DNA from 4 places in the Azospirillum baldaniorum genome. Region 2 is predicted to be linked to each of the others. Evidence: riboswitches for the same ligand, from Rfam matches in the RefSeq annotation. Region 2 holds a riboswitch; each other region holds the start of a gene.
What was found. Region 2 has a riboswitch for cobalamin ahead of Sp245p_RS27795 (hypothetical protein). Riboswitches for the same ligand answer to the same signal wherever they lie in the genome.
Positions count from the first base shown of each region.

Region 1: it holds a riboswitch for cobalamin, as region 2 does, so the genes downstream of both, Sp245p_RS33755 (energy-coupling factor ABC transporter permease) here and Sp245p_RS27795 (hypothetical protein) in region 2, are expected to answer to the same signal.
Region 3: it holds a riboswitch for cobalamin, as region 2 does, so the genes downstream of both, Sp245p_RS20470 (TonB-dependent receptor plug domain-containing protein) here and Sp245p_RS27795 (hypothetical protein) in region 2, are expected to answer to the same signal.
Region 4: it holds a riboswitch for cobalamin, as region 2 does, so the genes downstream of both, cobW (cobalamin biosynthesis protein CobW) here and Sp245p_RS27795 (hypothetical protein) in region 2, are expected to answer to the same signal.

Region 1 covers NZ_CP022262.1:516,841-521,277, reverse strand. Annotated here, with positions in the region: gene Sp245p_RS33760 (glycosyltransferase family protein) at 1-877, opposite strand, end outside; cobalamin riboswitch at 1,022-1,260, shown strand; gene Sp245p_RS33755 (energy-coupling factor ABC transporter permease) at 1,433-2,113, shown strand; gene Sp245p_RS33750 (superoxide dismutase) at 2,179-2,946, opposite strand; gene Sp245p_RS33745 (hypothetical protein) at 3,074-3,448, opposite strand; gene Sp245p_RS33740 (Ig-like domain-containing protein) at 3,585-4,437, opposite strand, start outside.
Region 2 covers NZ_CP022260.1:246,215-250,651, reverse strand. Annotated here, with positions in the region: gene metE (5-methyltetrahydropteroyltriglutamate--homocysteine S-methyltransferase) at 1-280, opposite strand, end outside; gene Sp245p_RS27800 (LysR family transcriptional regulator) at 377-1,306, shown strand; gene Sp245p_RS27795 (hypothetical protein) at 1,347-1,670, opposite strand; cobalamin riboswitch at 1,838-2,088, opposite strand; gene Sp245p_RS27790 (methylmalonyl-CoA mutase family protein) at 2,265-4,292, shown strand; gene scpA (methylmalonyl-CoA mutase) at 4,316-4,437, shown strand, end outside.
Region 3 covers NZ_CP022254.1:1,357,922-1,362,358, forward strand. Annotated here, with positions in the region: gene Sp245p_RS20460 (FecCD family ABC transporter permease) at 1-529, opposite strand, end outside; gene Sp245p_RS20465 (ABC transporter substrate-binding protein) at 526-1,386, opposite strand; gene Sp245p_RS20470 (TonB-dependent receptor plug domain-containing protein) at 1,383-3,311, opposite strand; cobalamin riboswitch at 3,428-3,646, opposite strand; gene Sp245p_RS20475 (hypothetical protein) at 3,701-4,159, opposite strand.
Region 4 covers NZ_CP022254.1:785,323-789,759, forward strand. Annotated here, with positions in the region: gene Sp245p_RS17980 (ABC transporter ATP-binding protein) at 1-317, opposite strand, end outside; gene Sp245p_RS17985 (ABC transporter ATP-binding protein) at 310-1,086, opposite strand; cobalamin riboswitch at 1,376-1,591, shown strand; gene cobW (cobalamin biosynthesis protein CobW) at 1,631-2,698, shown strand; gene cobN (cobaltochelatase subunit CobN) at 2,855-4,437, shown strand, end outside.

The sequences.
Region 1 (4,437 bases), on a different contig from region 2:
CCAGCGGTTCCACCAAGGCATGCTCGGCGCGGGCGACGGTCGCTGCGTCGGTCACCCAGGGGAAGAAATCGCGCAACGGAAGGGTGCCGTTGCCCACCGACCGCCCGGCCGCCTGGAGGGACTCCCACCGCCCGACCGCGCCGTCGTAGCCGTAATAGATTTCCTTGAACGCGACCTGCTGGCGCGTCGCGTAGGCGAAATGCTGGAAGACGAGCCCGCTCACCGCCGTTTCCTCATGCAGGAAGGGGTTGGCCGCGCCGAGGTCGCGTTCGGACCCGTCGGGCTGCGGCCGCACCAGCCGGGGCGGGACATGCGAGTGCCAGTAATCGCCCGGCCGGTACCGCCAAGTGCGCAGCCATTCGTAGGCGCGGTAATTGCCGTACTGGTCCAGCCGGTCAAGAACCAGGGACGGGCCGACGAAGAAGTGGCAGAGGTACAGCGCCGCCGTGCGCGACGGCGAGTCGAGGAACATCCGGCGCGCGCGGGCGATCTGCTCCGCCGTCCACAGCTCGTCCGCATCGACCTGCCAGAGCAGGCATTCCTCCGTCATGGCGGCCAGCGGCGCGGTCACCATCTCCACCTTGCCCTGCCAGAAGACGCCCGGCGGCTTGCGGTAGACCGACACGCGCCCGGGCTCCTCCGCCGCGATGCGGTCGAGATACTCCGAGGTTCCGTCGCTGCTGCGCCCGTCGCGGTGAAGGTCCTGCGGGACCCGCCCGCCCCGTTGCGCGCACCAGGAGGAATCGCGGACCTGCTCCGCCACCCCCTCCACGACGTGCCAATGCCAGGGGAAGGGCAGTTGGCGGAACACCTCCAAGTGGTAACGGATGAAGGGATCGCCGTTCAGCACGATGGTCAGGAAATGAACCGGTAGCATGCCCGCAACCCCGTCCTTCGCCCATTGATCCGGCCTCGCGCAGTCAGCCGGACCTTGTCGGTTCCGCGGGAGTGGTGTCAAGGAAGCCGTGCGACTCCCCCGATGGGTCGCCATCCCCCTCTTGACGGCGGGGGACCCCGCCCCTACCCTGGCGCCGGTTATGGTTCCCCGCGCCCTCCGGTCGCGGGGCTAAGAGGGAAGCCGGTGCGCCGCCCCGCAGGGGGAGAAACGGCAAATCCGGCGCTGCCCCCGCAACTGTGAGCGGTGAGCGGCCTCGTCCTTTCCGTGTCACTGGCGCCGCCTGCGGGAACGGGCGCCGGGAAGGCCGGACGATGCCGCCTTGACCCGCAAGCCAGGAGACCTGCCGTAACCGAACGTACGTCCTCGGGCGGGGTGCCCCGGTGGTCGCTTGCCGATGTCCGGCCCGACGGCCGCCCGTCTTCCGCAAGCCGTCCCCCGGTGCGCCCATCCAGGGGGCCAAGGGGGTTGCGATGCCGGTGCCTGCCAGCAACGACGCCCTCCCAACGCATGGCAGACTCGGAAAGGGCATAGAGCATGCACATCGAACCCGGCGTCGTCGACGGCGCCAAGATCGCTCTCAGCTACGCGACGGCCGCCGGCGGCTTCGCGATGGCCGGAAAGCTGGCGCACAACGACGTCCGCAACAACGGCGGGGTCGCACCGCTGGTGCTGCGCAGCCTGATCGCCACCGCGCTGGTCTTCAGCTTCTTCGAGGTGTTCCCGCACCACCCCGTGGGCGTGTCGGAGGTTCACCTGATCCTCGGTTCGACGCTGCTCCTGCTGTTCGGCGCCGGTGCGGCCTCCATCGGCCTCGCCGCCGGCCTGCTGATCCAGGGCCTGTTCTTCGCGCCGTTCGACCTGCCGCAGTACGGCATGAACGTCACCACGCTGCTGGTCCCGCTGTGGGGCATCAGCCTGCTGGCGAAGCGGATCGTCCCCGACGCCACCCCCTATGTCGACCTGAAGTACTCGCAGGCGCTGGCCCTCTCCACCGCCTACCAGGGCGGCATCGTCGCCTGGGTGGCCTTCTGGGCCCTCTACGGCCACGGCTTCACCGCCGAGACCATGACGGAGGTCGCCTCCTTCGGCGCCGCCTACATGACCGTCATCATCGTCGAGCCGCTGGCCGATCTCGCCGTGCTGGCCGTCGCCAAGGCGCTGCGCCGCCAGAGCCAGGGCCCGCTGTTCAACATCCGCCTTCATCAGGGCGCCTGACCGGGCCTCTGGACCAGATGGTTCGCAGGAAGGGTGGCGGGGATGTCCCCGCCGCCCTTTTTTGTTCAGATCACCAGCTCGCCCTTCCGGATCGCCGCGTAGCGACGGTTCACCGCGCCCCAGTCGACGACGTTCCACCAAGCCGCCAGATAGTCGGCGCGCCGGTTCTGGTACTTCAGGTAATAGGCGTGCTCCCACACGTCGTTGCCCATCAGCACGGGCACGCCGTCCATGGCCGGGGAATCCTGGTTCGGCCGCGCGGCGATGGCCAGCTTGCCCGACGACGGGTCGGCGGTGACGAAGACCCAGCCGCTGCCGAACTGCCCCGCCCCCGCCGTGTTGAAGCGCGTCTTGAAATCGTCGAAGCTGCCGAAGTCGCGCGTGATGGCAGCCCCCACCTCGCCGTCCGGAGCGCCGCCAGCGTTCGGCCCCATGATGCTCCAGAACATGCTGTGATTCGCGTGACCGCCGCCGTTGTTGCGCACCGCTGTGCGGATGCTTTCCGGCAGTTCCGGCACGCGCTTCAGCAAGTCGGCCAGCGGCATCGCCTGAAGGTCGCCGTGGTTGGCGAGCGCCTTGTTGAGGTTGTCGACGTAAGCCTGATGGTGCTTGTCGTGATGCACGCTCATGGTCGTCGCATCGATGTGCGGTTCCAGCGCGGCGGGCGCGTAGGGCAGCGGCGGCAGCGTGAATCCCTTGCCGCCCGGAGTTTGGCCAGCCGGCGTTTGGCCCCCTGTTGTTTGGGCCAGGACGAAGCGCGGCGCCACGGCCAGCACCAGCGCGGCGGCTCCGGCGGAGAGCAGCAATTGGCGGCGATCCAGGCGAACGGACATGAGACCTCCCATTGTGTGTTTCGTGCCGAACAGCGGGGAAGCGACAGCCTCAGTGCGCCCCGCGCCTCACTCAACAGGGCAATGGGCGTACTCACTCGGTACCGGCGGACCGCGCACCGCCCGTTTCTTACAAGCGCGCCTTTCCAGCCAGTCCGGCGGACGCCGAGAGGGCCATGCCCATCGCCACGGTCCGCCAGCGCCCCAGGCGGAACCGGGACGGGGCCGCCACCGGCTTCCGGACCGGCACGACTGGTGCGGTTCCCATCGCCTCATGAATCTTACGGGCGCGGCGCTCCCGAAGCAGCAGGCGCATCACCTCCTCCTCCGTGACGAGGCGTCCAGCCTTGGCCGAGGCGAGGCTGGCGGTGTCCTGGAGGGCGGCGACCTGCGCCAGGGTGCCGGTCAGCCCCTTCGCCGCGGCGGTTTCCAGCGCTTCGCGATGAATGGCGAGGATGAACGGCTTCAGCCCTCGGTCAGGCGATCCGTGCGGCGATGTCGGCATGGCGGAATGGCTCCGGGGATTCGTTCGATCGGGTAAGCCATCATCCAACCGATAACCCCATGGCGGCAAAGCCCCCTAAGGATTAGCCCCCCGAATCCGTTCGGGGAGGCTGGCGCAGAACGGCGTTTATGCCCGCTCAGCCGAACCAGCCGGCGACGTTTCCGGTCTGGCCGAGGATGGTGATGCGGTTGCCCCCGCCGACGTCGAGCGTGGTGTTGCCGCCCTCCACCCGCGCCGAGCGGATCACCGCGCCGAGGTCCATGCTGGCGTCATAGAGCGCCAAGCGGTCCACCCCCACCTGGAAGTCCATCACCACCGACCCGCCCGAGGCCCGCCCGAAAGCGAAGACGTCCGCGCCGGCGCCGCCCCACAGCGTGTCCGCGCCGCCGTCGGCGAACAGCACGTCGTTGCCCGCCCCGCCGTTCAGCAGGTCGTTGCCCGCCCCGCCGAACAGCGTGTCGTTGCCCTCCTCGCCGAACAGCGTGTCGTCGCCCTCGCCGCCGCTGGCCAGGTCGTCGCCCGCGCCGAGCCCGATCAGGTCGCGCCCCGCCCCGCCCAGCGCCACGTCGTTGCCGTCGCCGCCGCTCAGCGTGTCGTCGCCGTCGTCGCCGATCAGGAAGTCGTCGCCCGACCCGCCGAACAGCAGGTCGTTGCCCGCCCCGCCGGACAGCGTGTCGTCGCCCGCCTCGCCAGTCAGCGTGTCGTCGCCCGCCTCGCCGAACAGGATGTCCTGGCCCGTCCCGCCGAACAGCGCGTCGTTGCCGACCCCGCCGCCGATCAGGTCGTTGCCCTCGCCGCCGAACAGCCAGTCGTCGCCCTCGCCGCCCATCACCACGTCGTCGCCATCGTCGCCGTACAGCGTGTCGTTGCCGCCGGCGCTGGCGATCGTGTCGTTGCCGCCGCCGCCGTGCAGGAGGTCGTCGCCGGCACCCAGGTACATGTACTGCTCGTGGTCGTCGCCGTAGACGATCTGCTCGCCGTCGCCGCCG
Region 2 (4,437 bases):
GGAAGTAATTGTCCAGGGCGTCGCCATGGAAGCCCTTCACGCGCTCCGGCAGGTTGCCGAGCGTGAAGCTCATGTCGAGCACCTGATCGTAGAAGGCGAAATCGCCCACGGGAACGAGGTCGAGCGCGCCCTGATCCCGCCAGTGGCGCTTGCGGAGGTCCGCGCCGACGCGGACCAGCTCGTCGCGGGAGGACGCCCCCTTCCAATAGGCCTCCAAGGCGAACTTCAACTCGCGCTTGGCGCCGATGCGGGGGAATCCGAGGGTGTGGGTCGTTGCCATGGGGGTCGCCTTGAAAAGAGGGATCGGCGCGGACCATACGAAGTTCAGTCCATGAATGAAAAATGGTATGATTTTATCGTTCGATAAATTTCATTCATGGACGAGGCGGGCGGCATGGCCATCCTGGAGCGCATCCATCTCTCGATCATCCGCGAGGTTGATCGTCACGGCTCGCTGACGGCGGCGGCCAGCCATTTGAACCTGACCCAACCGGCGCTGAGCCACGCCATCCGCAAGCTGGAAGAGCAGCTCGGCGTGGATGTGTGGCACCGCGAAGGCCGCAGCCTGCGGCCGACCCAAGCCGGGGAATGGCTGCTGGCGGTCGCCAACCGCCTGTTGCCGCAACTGGCCCACGCTGAAGAACGCCTCCAGCAATTCGCCCAGGGCGAGCGCGGGACCCTGCGCATCGGGATGGAATGCCATCCCTGCTATCAGTGGCTCCTGAAGATCGTCGCTCCCTATGTCGATGCCTGGCCGAAGGTCGACGTGGACGTCCGGCAGAAGTTCCAGTTCGGCGGCATCGGCGCCCTGTTCGGCCACGACATCGACATGCTGGTGACACCGGATCCGCTGTTCAAACCCGGACTGTGCTTCGAGCCGGTGTTCGACTACGAACAGGTTCTTGTGGTCGGGCCGGGGCACCGTCTGCGCCATGCCGCTTTCGTCGAACCCCAGCAGGTGGCGGACGAAGTCCTGATCACCTACCCGGTGGCGCCCGACCGCCTCGACATCTACACCCAGTTCCTGATGCCGGCCGGGATCAGCCCGAGGCAGCACAAGCCGATCGAGACGACCGACATCATGTTGCTGATGGTAGCCCACGGCCGCGGCGTCGCCGCCCTGCCGCGCTGGCTGGTCGAGGAGTATGGCGCCAAGTTCAACGTGAGCCCGGTGCGCCTGGGCCGGGACGGTGTCGCCAAGCAGATTTTCCTGGGCTTCCGCGAGGCGGACGCCGACATCGGCTATCTGCGGGGGTTCATCGATCTGGCGCTTGCCCATCGCAACAGTGGAACCGCCTCGCTGTAGCCATCGCCGCCGTCGCCTGCCGGCGGTGAAGCCGCGCCTGTCAGCCACCCATCCGCAAGCTGCCGATGGCGTTGCGCAGGCCAAGCGCAATGGTGCGGCGCTCGTCCACATCTCCGCCCGGCGCCAGCCAATGGTCGATGCCGCCGTCCTGGTGCAGCACGAATTCGGCGACACAGCGGTTCGCCGGTTGGCCGGCTTCCGCATGCGCCTGCTCGACCAGGGCGCGGGCGATCTCCCGCAGGGTGTCGGCCGCCGCGACCAGCCCGGCGGCGTCCAGCGGCTCCCTGGTTCCCCGCAGGGACCAGCGTCCTTCCGTCGCCGTCAGGACAAAGGGTGCCGACCGGTCGGCGGGGGTCGGCGGCACCGGACGGCGTCGGAACGCCAGACGGATGAGATTGGGTGGAACAGGCGTTGGTTGGACGGACATCGGCAGTGGCACCCCTCGCTCCCAAAGGGCAAGGATGGGACGGACACCGACGCGGCACGGGAGACCTCCGGCGACGCCGCACCCGCCGGGACACCCCGCCCGACTCGCGTTCGACGGATCCGGCAGGTCTCCTGGCTCACGGGTCGTCGCGGGACCGTCCGGCCTTCCCGGAGCCATCGTCCCGAACCGGGATGGGCACCAGTGGCGCTGAAACGGCGGACCCGCTCTCCGCTCACAGTTGCGGGGGCAGCGCCGGCTTCGCCGTCATCCTCGTGGCGAGGCGAACGGTTCACCGGCTTCCCTTTTAGCCCCGGACGCCCTGGGGCGAACGGGGACCGTATCCGGCGGGATACGGTAAGAGGGTGCACCCGGCGGCGTCAAGCGTGAGCGCCACGCCAAGTCCCTTTTGCAAACTTCGCAAGATTGCCCGCGGCCCTTCGCCAAATTTCGCCAATTTCCGCCTGATTCCCACGGGTCCTTCGGCGTATCTTGCAAATGTTCGGAACACGGATGGGAAGGGATCTCGCCAGCATGGACGACCGCCGGGACGATGCCGAGACGATCTTCGCCACCGAATTCCCTCCGGCCACGCGCGAGCAATGGCGGGTTCTCGTCGACAAGGGGCTGAAGGGCGCCCCCTTCGAGAAGCGGCTGGTCACCCGGCTGTACGAAGGCATCGCCGTGCAGCCGCTCTACACGGCGGAAGACTGGCCGGCTGCGGGCGATCCGTCCGGTTTGCCGGGCTTCGCCCCGTTCACCCGCGGTGGCCATGCCGCCGGCCCCGGACCGGACGGCTGGGACATCCTGACCGAACACGACGCCGCCGATCCCAAGGCGGCCAACGCCGCCATCCTGACCGATCTGCTGCGCGGCGCCACCGCCATCCGGCTGCGCCTCGACAGGCCGGATATCCCCGGCATCGCCATCGACCGGCTGGACGATCTCGACCGCACGCTGGCCAACGTCTATCCGGAGATGGTGCCACTGTCGCTGGAGGCGGGAGGCGACGCAGTGGCCGGCGCGGCGCTGCTCGCCGCCCTGTGGCGCCGCCGCTCGGTGATGCCGGACAAGGCGCGGGGCGCCTTCAACGCCGATCCCATCGGGACTCTGGCCGCGGCCGGCGCCCTGCCGGGCAGTCTGGAGGCGGCACTCGCCGACACGGCGGCCTTGGCCGCCTGGACCGCCCGCAATTTCCCTCACGTCACCGCCGTCGGGGTGGACAGTTCCCCCTGGCACGACGCCGGGGCGACCGAAAGCCAGGACCTCGCCGCCGCCATGGCGACCGGGGTCGCCTATCTGCGCGCCCTGACCGCTGCCGGGCTGGACATCGACACCGCCTGCCGGCAGATCGCCTTCACCCTATCCGTCGGCTGCGACCAATTCCTCTCCATCGCCAAGCTGCGCGCCGCGCGGCGCCTGTGGGGGCGCATCGCCGAGGCGTCGGGCGCCTCGGAGCGAGCCCGTGCCATGCACCTGACCGCCCGCACGGCGCGACGCATCATGGCGCGGCGCGATCCTTGGGTGAACATGCTGCGCACCACGGTGGCCGGCTTCGCCGCCGGGGTCGGCGGCGCCGACGCGTTGGCGGTGCTGCCCTTCGACGCGGCGCTGGGCGAATCCGACGACTTCGCCCGCCGCATCGCCCGCAACAGCCAGATCCTGCTGAAGGAGGAATCCTCGCTGGCCCGCGTCGCCGATCCGGCCGGCGGCTCCTGGTACGTCGAAACGCTGACCGAGCAATTGGGCCAGGCCGCCTGGGCCGAATTCCAGGACATCGAGCGGCGGGGCGGCATCGCCGCCGTGCTGGCCGATGGCAGCCTCGCCCGCACCATCGCCGGGTCCTGGGCGCAACGGGAAGCCAACATCGCCCGCCGCAAGGACCCGCTGACCGGCGTCAGCGAGTTTCCCAACCTCCTTGAGCAGCCGGTCGTCCGCCCATCCCCCGTACCGCGCCACCATGACGACGCTGCCGTGGCACCGGCGGCGGTCGGCTCCGGGTCGCTGGACGATCTCGTGGAGGCCGCCACCGGCGGGGCGACGCGGGCCGGCCTGACGGCGGCCCTGGCGCGGGGAACCCCGGCCCGCGTCGAGCCGCTGCCACGCCACCGCCTGCACGAATCCTTCGAGGCCCTGCGCGACGCCGCCGACCGCCACAAGCTCGCCCATGGGTCCTGGCCGACGGTCTTCCTCGCCAACATCGGGCCGGTCGCCCAGCACACGGCGCGCGCCACCTACGCCAAGAACCTCTTCGAGGCCGGCGGCATCCAGACGCTTGGCAACAACGGCTTCCCCGACGCCGAATCTGTGGCCGCGGCCTTCCGTGCCTCCGGAACGCGCATTGCCGTGCTGTGCGGCTCCGACGCGCTCTACGAGGCCCACGCCGCACCCTTCGCCCAGGCATTGAAGGCGGCGGGTGTCGAGCACCTGTTCCTGGCCGGAAACCCCGGCGACCGCCGCGCCGATCTCACGGCCGCCGGCATCGACGAATTCGTGTCGGTCGGCTGCGACGTTCTCTCGGTCCTGCGCGCGACCCTGGCCCGTTTGGGAGTGCCCTTGTGATGGAAAGCGTGATGAAAAGCGCGATGACCAGTCTGCCGGACTTCTCCACGCTGCCCCTGGACGCCGCCGTTTCCAACGCCTCTCCCGCCGAGTGGAGCCGACGTTTCGCGGCGGAGACCGGGACCGACCCGGCCACGGCGCTGTG
Region 3 (4,437 bases), on a different contig from region 2:
TGGGGGCGAGGTTGAGGGCCAGCGCGGTCAGCGACCCGGCGAGGCTGTTGATGGCGATGCCGCCGATGACCAGCGCCGTCGTTCCGGCCCCCCGCGCCGCCATCAGGTTCAGCAGCACCGCGGCGGTGGCCGCTCCGGCCATGCCGCCGAGCGGCAGGGCCAGCGACAGCGCGGCGGACAGGCCGCTGTAGAAGACGATCACCGCGCCCAGCGCCGCGGCGCTCGACACGCCGACCAGCCCCGGTTCGGCCAGCGGGTTGCGCAGCCAGCCCTGCATCGCCGCCCCGGTCAGCCCCAGGCTGAAGCCGACCAGCAGGCCGATCAGGGCGCGCGGCAGGCGCAATTCGGCCAGCACCAGCGCCCCCAGGGTGGGGCGCCCGGCGAGCCAGTCGGACAGGGCGACGCCCAGGTCGAACGGCACATAGCCGACCGCCGCCGACACCGCGCAGAGCGCCAGTGCCAGACCCGTCAGCCCGGCGACCAGGGCGGGGTAGGGGATGCGGGACTCCCACGTTGCGGCAGCCGTCATGGCAGGGCCTCCCGCGCGGCAGCCAGCCGTTCCGCGGCCTCGGCGATCTGCGGGCCGGGGCAGGTCCACAGGCGGGAGGGCAGCGACACGGTGCGGACCTGACGTTTCAAGGCCTTCAGGGCCGGGTGGTGCAGCAGGGCGCCGGCCAGCGACGGCGGCGCGTCGGGTGCGGCGTCGACGATCAGCACGTCCGCCCCGCCCAGAATGATGGCCTCAAGCGGCAGGGCGCCCTGGCTGCCCAGCGGCAGGCGGTCGGCCATGTTCTCCAGCCCGGCGCGGGTCAGGAGTTCGTCGACCAGCGACCCGGACCCGGCGACGAAACCGTTGGGGCGCAGCACCACCGCGGTCGGGCGCGGACCCGGCGCCGCGGCGGGCAGGGCGTCGAGGCGGGAGAGCAGGTCGGCGACCAGCGCCTCCCCCCGGTCCGGCTCGCCGACGGCGCGGGCGAGGCCGCGGATCTGCTCCGCCACCCCCGCCACGCTCTGCGGGACGTCCAGCTCCAGCAGCGGGGCGTCCAGCCGCGTCAGCAGCCCGACCGCGACCCGCGTGGTGTAGCGCCCGGCGACGATCAGGTCGGGGTTGAGCGGCAGGATCTGCTCCGCCGTCCCGTGGTTGACCGGCACCCGCAACGCCAGCGCCGCGACGGTGGAGGCGCGGGGATCGCGCGCCAGCCACGTCACCGCGGCGAGGCGCTCCGGCCCGACCAGCCGCAACAGCAGCTCGTCGGCGCAGAGATTTAGGGAGACGATGCGCTGTGGTTTGCTGGGCGGCTTTGCGGGCGGCGCCTCCCACGCCGCCGCCGGCCCTCCCGCGATCAGCAGGAGGGCGGCGGCCAGCCCGACAAAGGTGGGCCTCACAGCGACAGCCGCAGCCCGAGATACCCGGCCCGTCCCGGCGCGCCGTAGGTCCAGACCTCCTGATACCGGCGGTCGAACAGGTTCTCCACGCGCCCGAAGAGTTCGACTCCTTCGGACAGCGCGTAGGAGCCGGCCATGTTGACCAGCGTGTAGGGCGCGAGATTCACGACCTGCCGGTTGTAGAAGGGATCGTAGGCCCAGTCGCTGGACCGCCCGTTGTAGACGACGCCGAGGTTGGCGTTCGCCCGGTCCTCCAGGAAGCGGTGGTTGACGGTCAGGCTGGCGAGCTGCTTGGGCCGGCGCACCAGTTCCACCCCCGTGGAATCCTCGCCGTCGGTCCAGGTGTAGGAACCGCGGATGGTCAGCCGGTCGACCGGCTCCACCGACAGGCCAAGTTCGAAGCCGCGGATGTGGGACTCGCCCGGCATGTTGACGGAGGTCCGCCCGGTGCCGGTGATGAGGTCGCGGATGCGCTGGTCGAACCACGTGCCGTCCACGGAGGCCCGCGTGCCCCACAGCGCCTGATCGAAGCCGGCGTCCCAGCCGCGCGCCCGTTCCGGCTTCAGGTTCGGGTTGCCGGCGTAGGTGGCGGTGTAGCCGTACAGCTCGAACAGGGTCGGATTCTTGACGCCGGTGCCGTAGGAGGCGCGCAGCTTCGTCCCGCTCTCTTCGATCAGATAGGCCGCCGTGGTGCGCCATGTGGTGGCGTCGCGGAACAGGTCGTTCGCGTCGTGGCGGACGCTGCCGGTCAGGGTCAGCCGGTCGAACAGCCCCAGCTTGTACTGGCCCACCAGCCCGGTGGAGCCGATGGAGCGGTCGAAGCTGGAGAAGCTGCTGCGGCTGATCGCCTTGTCCTCCTCATGCTCCACGGCGGCGGTCAGCACATGGTCGGCGGGGCCGCTGTTCAGAGCGAGGTTGGTCTGATAGTCGGCCTTGGTCTTGCGCCCGTCGTAGCGGCTGGTCACCGTCTTGGCGTCGTCGCGGTAGTCGCGCTGCTGGCGGCCATGGGTCAGGCCGACGATGTGCTCCCACTTTCCGTCGAGAAGGGCGATCTTGCCCTGGAGGCGCCCGAAATACTGCTCTCCGGCGGTGCTGGTCCCGTCATCGACGGCGCCGCGCCCGCCGACGAAGCCGTCGGTGTCGGTGCGGAAGCGGGTGTAGCGGCCGGTCACCGCGATCTCGCTGTGCTCGGTCGGGCGGACGGCGGCGTTTCCGGTCAGCGTGCCGTTGCGGTAGCCGTCCTTCTCCGGGTTGCCGAGCCGCTTGTCGGCGACCGACACACCGTCGCTGGTGACGCCCTGGCCGCTGAGGAACAGGTCGTAACGGTCGGTCCCGGTGCCGAAGGAGGCCCGCCCGGCGGCGGTGCCGAAGGACCCGCCCTCGACGGCGGCGCCGAACCGGGGGGCGCCGGCGCCGCGGCGGGTCACGATGTTGACGACGCCGCCGACCGCGTCGGAGCCGTAAAGCGCGCTCTGCGGGCCGCGCAGCACCTCGACGCGTTCCACGTCGCCGGCCAGCAGGTTGGCGAAATCATATTCGGAACCGGCGGCGGGATCGTTCACCTCGATCCCGTCGATCAGGACGAGCGTCTGGTTGCCCTCCGACCCGCGGATGCGGAGCTGGGTCAGGGTGCCCATAGGGCCGGTGCGGTTGACGGCGACGCCGGGCACCGCGCGCAGCGCGTCGGACAGCAGCTGGGTCTGGCGCTGCTCCAGTTCCTCGCGGGTGATGACGGTCAGGGCGCTGCCGGTTTCCTCGGCGGCGGTGGGGACGCGGTTGGCGGTCACCGAGACCGGCGGAAGCGTCGTGATGGTGGTGGAATCGGCGAAGGCCGACGTGGGGAGGGCCGACACGGGAAGGGCAAGGCTTCCCAGAAGGGCGGCGAAGGACGCCGTCCGGTGAAGGCGGGGAACGCGGACACTCATTGAGACCTCGGGCGGGACGCCGGTGGCACGTCACCGCGAACGAAGTCCCCCCGGACGCTCCGCGAACGGACTCCCGGTTCGACGACCTTCGGTGCACCCCGCCCGAACGTGTTCGCGTGTGACCACGACTGACGGCAGGTCTCCTGGCTCGCGGGTTATCGTCTGCCCATCGCCTTCCCAGGATCACGATCCCAGTGGCATTCCGATGGACGACTCGCCGCTTACAGTTGCGGGGGCAGCCTCGGCGTAGAACCCCCGCACGGCCAATCGCCGCGGGGTCCGCACCGTGTTCCCATTTTCAGCCCTTTCGGGCAACCGTCGGGTGCGAAGCTACGCGGGCGGAACGGCTCCGGTCAAGCCGCAATCCGCCCATCCTCGCCCGACCGGTGTCAGAGCGTGGTTCTCGGCCCGACCGCGGACCCATCCGGCACGGGGGGATTCATCTCCTTGCAATTGCCGACGCAATAGGTCTGCGCTTCGATCCGGCCGCCGCAGGATTTGTAGCAATCGTTGTAATCGGAGGAGCAGGTGAGGTTGCTGTAGCAGCTGGGGTTCCGGTCGAAATCGCTGAACGTCTTGATCTTCTTCTTGTCCGCATCCTTGGGCAAGGAACGGAGATAGGCCTGATATTCGCCCTGGGCGCGGGTCGTCGCCTCGGCCCGGCAGGTCTGAACGGCCAGCTCCTTTGCGGATTGGCAGATTGTCTGTGCCTGCTTGCACTGGGCGACACAGAGCTTTCCCGCCTCGCTGACGGGTGGAAAATAGCTTGCGACCGTCTCGAAACGCGGGCCGCAACCAGCCAATCCGGCCGCCAGCAGGCAGCCGAGCAAAATGGAACGCCGCATCATTGTGGGTGTCCTGCCGTGAATTACCGTCAATCGCTACGAACAACCCACCGGTGCGGAATCATCCATGGGCGACACGGAATTCGCAAAGCCGGCTCCCGGACCGGAACGCCGGCAACCCATGGGCGATCAACCGACTGGTGTCGTTGCCTGCGGCCATCGCGCCGATCATGGTCCGGAAAGGACGCGCACCCCTCTTGTCGCCGCGCGGGGGCCTGACTACATGACGGGTGAGGTCCGGGCCCCTCTGGCAGCGTCGCCCGGCGCTGTGATGTCGGACT
Region 4 (4,437 bases), on a different contig from region 2:
TTCTCGTCCACGCTGAGCGAGGAGAAGATGCCGCGCTCCTCCGGCACGTAGCCGATGCCGAGGCGGGGGATCCTGTGCTGCGCCATGCCGATCAGCTCCCGGCCCTGGAAGCGGATCGAGCCGTTGCGCTTGCCGACGATGCCCATGATCGAGCGCATGGTCGTCGTCTTGCCGGCGCCGTTGCGGCCCAGCAGGGTCACCACCTCGCCCTGGCGCACGTCGATGTTGACGCCGTGCAGCACGTGGCTCTCGCCGTAGAAGGCCTGGAGGTCGCGGATCTCCAGCATCACGGTCTTCACGGTCGCACCGTCAGGCATGGCCCACCTCACCCGTGCCGGCCCCCGTGCCCATGTAGGCTTCCATGACCTGCGGGTTGCGCGATACGACGTCGTATGCGCCCTCGGCCAGGATCTCGCCGCGGCGGAGCACCGTGATGGTGTCCGACAGGTGGGCGACGACCGACAGGTTGTGCTCGACCATCAGGATGGTGCGGTCGGCGGAGACGCGCTTGATCAGCGCGGCGGTGCCTTCGATGTCCTCGTGGCCCATGCCGGCCAGCGGCTCGTCGAGCAGCATCACCTCCGGATCGAGCGCCAGCGTGGTGGCGATCTCCAGGGCGCGCTTGCGGCCGTAGGGCAGCTCGGCGGCGGTGTGGCCGGCCCAGGGGGTGAGGTTCACCGCCTCGATCAGCTCCTCGGCGCGGTCGTGCAGGTCGTGCAGGCTGGCTTCCGGCTTCCAGAAATGGAAGCTGGTGCCGCGCGGGCGCTGCAACGCGACGCGGACATTCTCCAGCACGCTGAGGTGCGGGAAGACCGCGGAGATCTGGAAGGAGCGGACCATGCCGAGCAGCGCCACGTCGGCGGGCTTCATGGCGGTGATGTCGCGCCCCTTGTAGAGGATCTGGCCGCGCGTCGGCGTCAGGAACTTTGTCAGCAGGTTGAAGACCGTGCTCTTGCCGGCGCCGTTCGGGCCGATCAGCGCGTGGATGGTGCCGCGGCGGACCTGGAGGTTCACCTCCTTCACCGCGATGAAGCCCTTGAACTCCTTCGAGAGTCCGCGCGCTTCCAGAATGATGTCGTCGGCCATGGGTGCCGCTTTTCCCTCCCTGTTCGTCCGCGTCGTCTGCCGGTCCGCGTTTTTGGTTAGGCTGATATAAGCACAGGGCATGCCAATTGCGGGAAAATTCGTTAATTCATTGAAACTGTTGAATTCATCAAAGGCGGCGACAGCATCGCACGCGGTCCGGAGTGTCAGCTTTCCAGACAGACTGTACCGATCTTCCGACACACCAACGGCAGGATGGACGGAGCGTTCCGGGTTCGATGGCACGCTTTCCGGGCGCCAAATGGCCGCTTGCAAATCGGGGGTCCGCCTGCAATTCTGCGCCTCCGACGGTGCCCCGTCCGCCGTGAAGGCCCGGGGATAATAGGGAATGCGGTGCGGACCCGGATGGGGTCCAAGGCCGCGGCTGCCCCCGCAACTGTATGCGGCGAGTCCGCCTCCGGAAATGCCACGGGCCGTCAGGCCGGGAAGGCGGGAGGCGCGGCGACGACCCGCGAGCCAGGAAACCTGCCGCCAGACCGAAACTCATCCAATCCGCCGGGTGTGGCGGAGACAGGGAAACCAGATCATGACGCATCGTGCCGTCCTCCGTCCGTCCGCCGGGAAGACCCCGGCCACCGTCATCACCGGCTTTCTCGGCGCCGGCAAGACGACGCTGATCCGCAGCCTGCTGGAGCAGGCCGGCGGGCGCCGTCTGGCGCTGATCATCAACGAGTTCGGCGATGTCGGCATCGACGGCGAGATCCTGCGCGCCTGCGGCGATCCGACCTGCACCGAGGACGACGTGATCGAGCTGGCGAACGGCTGCCTGTGCTGCACCGTCGCCGACGACTTCGTCCCGGCCATCGAGAAGCTGCTGTCCCGCCCGCAGCCGCCGGAGCACATCATCATCGAGACGAGCGGCCTCGCCCTGCCGAAGCCGCTCGTCCAGGCCTTCCATTGGCCGGCGATCAAGACGCGGGTGACGGTGGACGGGGTGGTCGCGGTGGTCGACGCCGCCGCCGCCGCGGAGGGCCGCTTCGCCCCCGATCCGACGGCGTTGGCCGCCCAGGCCGCCGAGGCCGGGCAGCTTGACCACGAGACCCCGGTGGAGGAGGTGTTCGAGGACCAGCTCCTCTGCGCCGACCTGATCGTGGTGAACAAGACCGATCTGGTGGACGCCGCCGATCTGGCGAAGGTCGAGGACCTGATCCGCGCCGCCATGGCGGAGGGCGGGACCGGGCGCGAGGCCAAGATCCTGCGCGCCAGCAACGGCAAGGTCGATCCGGTGGTGCTTCTCGGCGTCGGCGCCGGGGCCGAGGACGACCTCGCCAACCGCCCCAGCCACCATGACGAGGAGGAGGGTCACGACCACGACGACTTCACCAGCTTCGTCGTGGAACTCGGCCCGCAACCCGACCCGGCGGCGCTGGCGAAGACGCTGGAGCGGGTCGCCGCCGCCCATGGCGTGCTGCGCCTGAAAGGTTTCATCGACGTGCCGGGCAAGCCGATGCGCCTTCTGGTGCAGGGTGTGGGGACACGCATCCAGACCCATTTCGACCGCTTCTGGAAGCCCGACGAGCCGCGCCGCAGCCGTCTGGTGGTGATCGGCGAGACGGGCCTGGACCGCGACGCCGTGACCGCGGCGCTGGGGTAATCCTTTGCCTTCATAGCCCTCTCCCCTCTGGGGAGAGGGTGGCCCGCAGGGCCGGTGAGGGGGGTGCGCTTGTGCCGGACGTTCCGCCACGCGCAACCCCCTCACCCTAACCCTCTCCCCAGAGGGGAGAGGGGATTTTCGTAAAGCACCGTCACCATGCACCTACTCGCCGCCCGCCAGGAAGACCTCGACGCCGGACCCCAGGCCGTGGATCTGGGGCAGAGCCCGGCGGACCTCGTCGTCCTGTCCTTCTCCGACAGCGACCTGACGGCGCTCGCCGCCTGCTGGAAGCGCCACCGCGACGCCCTGCCCTCCGATCCGTTGCCGACGCTGCGGCTGGCGAATCTCGCGCGGCTGGGGCACCCGCTGTCGGTGGACCTCTACGTCGAGTCCGTGATCCGCAAGGCGAAGCTGGTCATTCTGCGCCTGCTCGGCGGGGCGGGCTACTGGCGCTACGGGCTGGACCATGTCGCCGCCGCCTGCAGGGAGTCCGGGGTGGCGCTGGCCGTGCTGCCCGGCTGCGCCCAGCCGAACCCCGCCCTGGAGGGCTACGGCACCGTTCCGGCCGAGGCCGCGCAACGGCTGTGGCGTGGATTCACCGAGGGCGGGCCGGACAACATGGCCAACCTGCTGGCCTACGCCGCCACTCTGAGCGGGCAGGAGCGCCCTTGGCGCGAGCCGGCGCCGGTCCCCCGCTTCGGCGTCTATGAGGGCTGGTCCAGCCAAGTTGCCGGGCCATGCGCGCCGGCCGTCTTCTACCGCTCCCACCTGCTGGCCGGCGACCTGGAGCCGGTGCACGCGCTGTGCGACGCGCTGGCCGCGCGCGGCCTCGCCCCGCTGCCGCTGTTCGTGGCGAGCCTGAAGGAACCGGACTGCGCCGCCTGGATGCGCGCCACCCTGACCGCCCGCAACGCCGCCGTCGTGATGAACCTGACCGGCTTCTCGGCGGCGCGCGAGGACGGGTCGCCACTGGAAGCCAACGGCACGCCGGTGCTTCAGGCCGTGCTGTCCACCACGCCCGAGGAGGGCTGGCGCGGCTCCGCCCGCGGCATGGGGCCATCCGACCTCGCCATGAACGTCGTGCTGCCGGAAATGGACGGGCGCATCCTGACCCGCGCCGTCGCCTTCAAGGCCGAAGGGGCGCTCGACCCCGACCTGGAGTTCGCCCCGACGCTGATCCGCCCGGTGCCCGACCGCGTGGCCTTCGCCGCCGATCTGGCCGCCGCCTGGGTGCGGCTGGGCGCCACGCCGCGGGCCGAGCGCAAGCTGGCGCTGGTGCTGTCCGACTATCCGGGGCCGGGCGGCGGCATCGGCCATGCGGTCGGCCTCGACACCCCGGCGAGCGTCGTCGGCATCCTGGAGCGGCTGCGCGCCGAGGGCTACGCGCTGGACGGGCTTCCCGCCGGCCCCGCCGCCCTGATGGAGGCGCTGACCGGCGGCACCACCGCCCTGCTGAGCCTGGAGGACTACCGCCGCCTCGCCCCCGCCGAGGCCCGCGCCCGCATCGCGGAATGCTGGGGCGACGAGGAGGCCGACCCGCGTTCCGCCCAATTGGAAAGCGGCGCGGCCTTCCGCTTCACGGTGCTGACCTGCGGCAACGTCGCCGTCGCCGTGCAGCCGAGCCGTGGCCACGGCCCGCTGACCACCACCCAGCACCACGACCCGGAGACGCCGCCCAGCCACGGCTACTACGCCTTCCACCTCTGGCTCCGCCATGTCCTGGGCGTCCACGCGCTGGT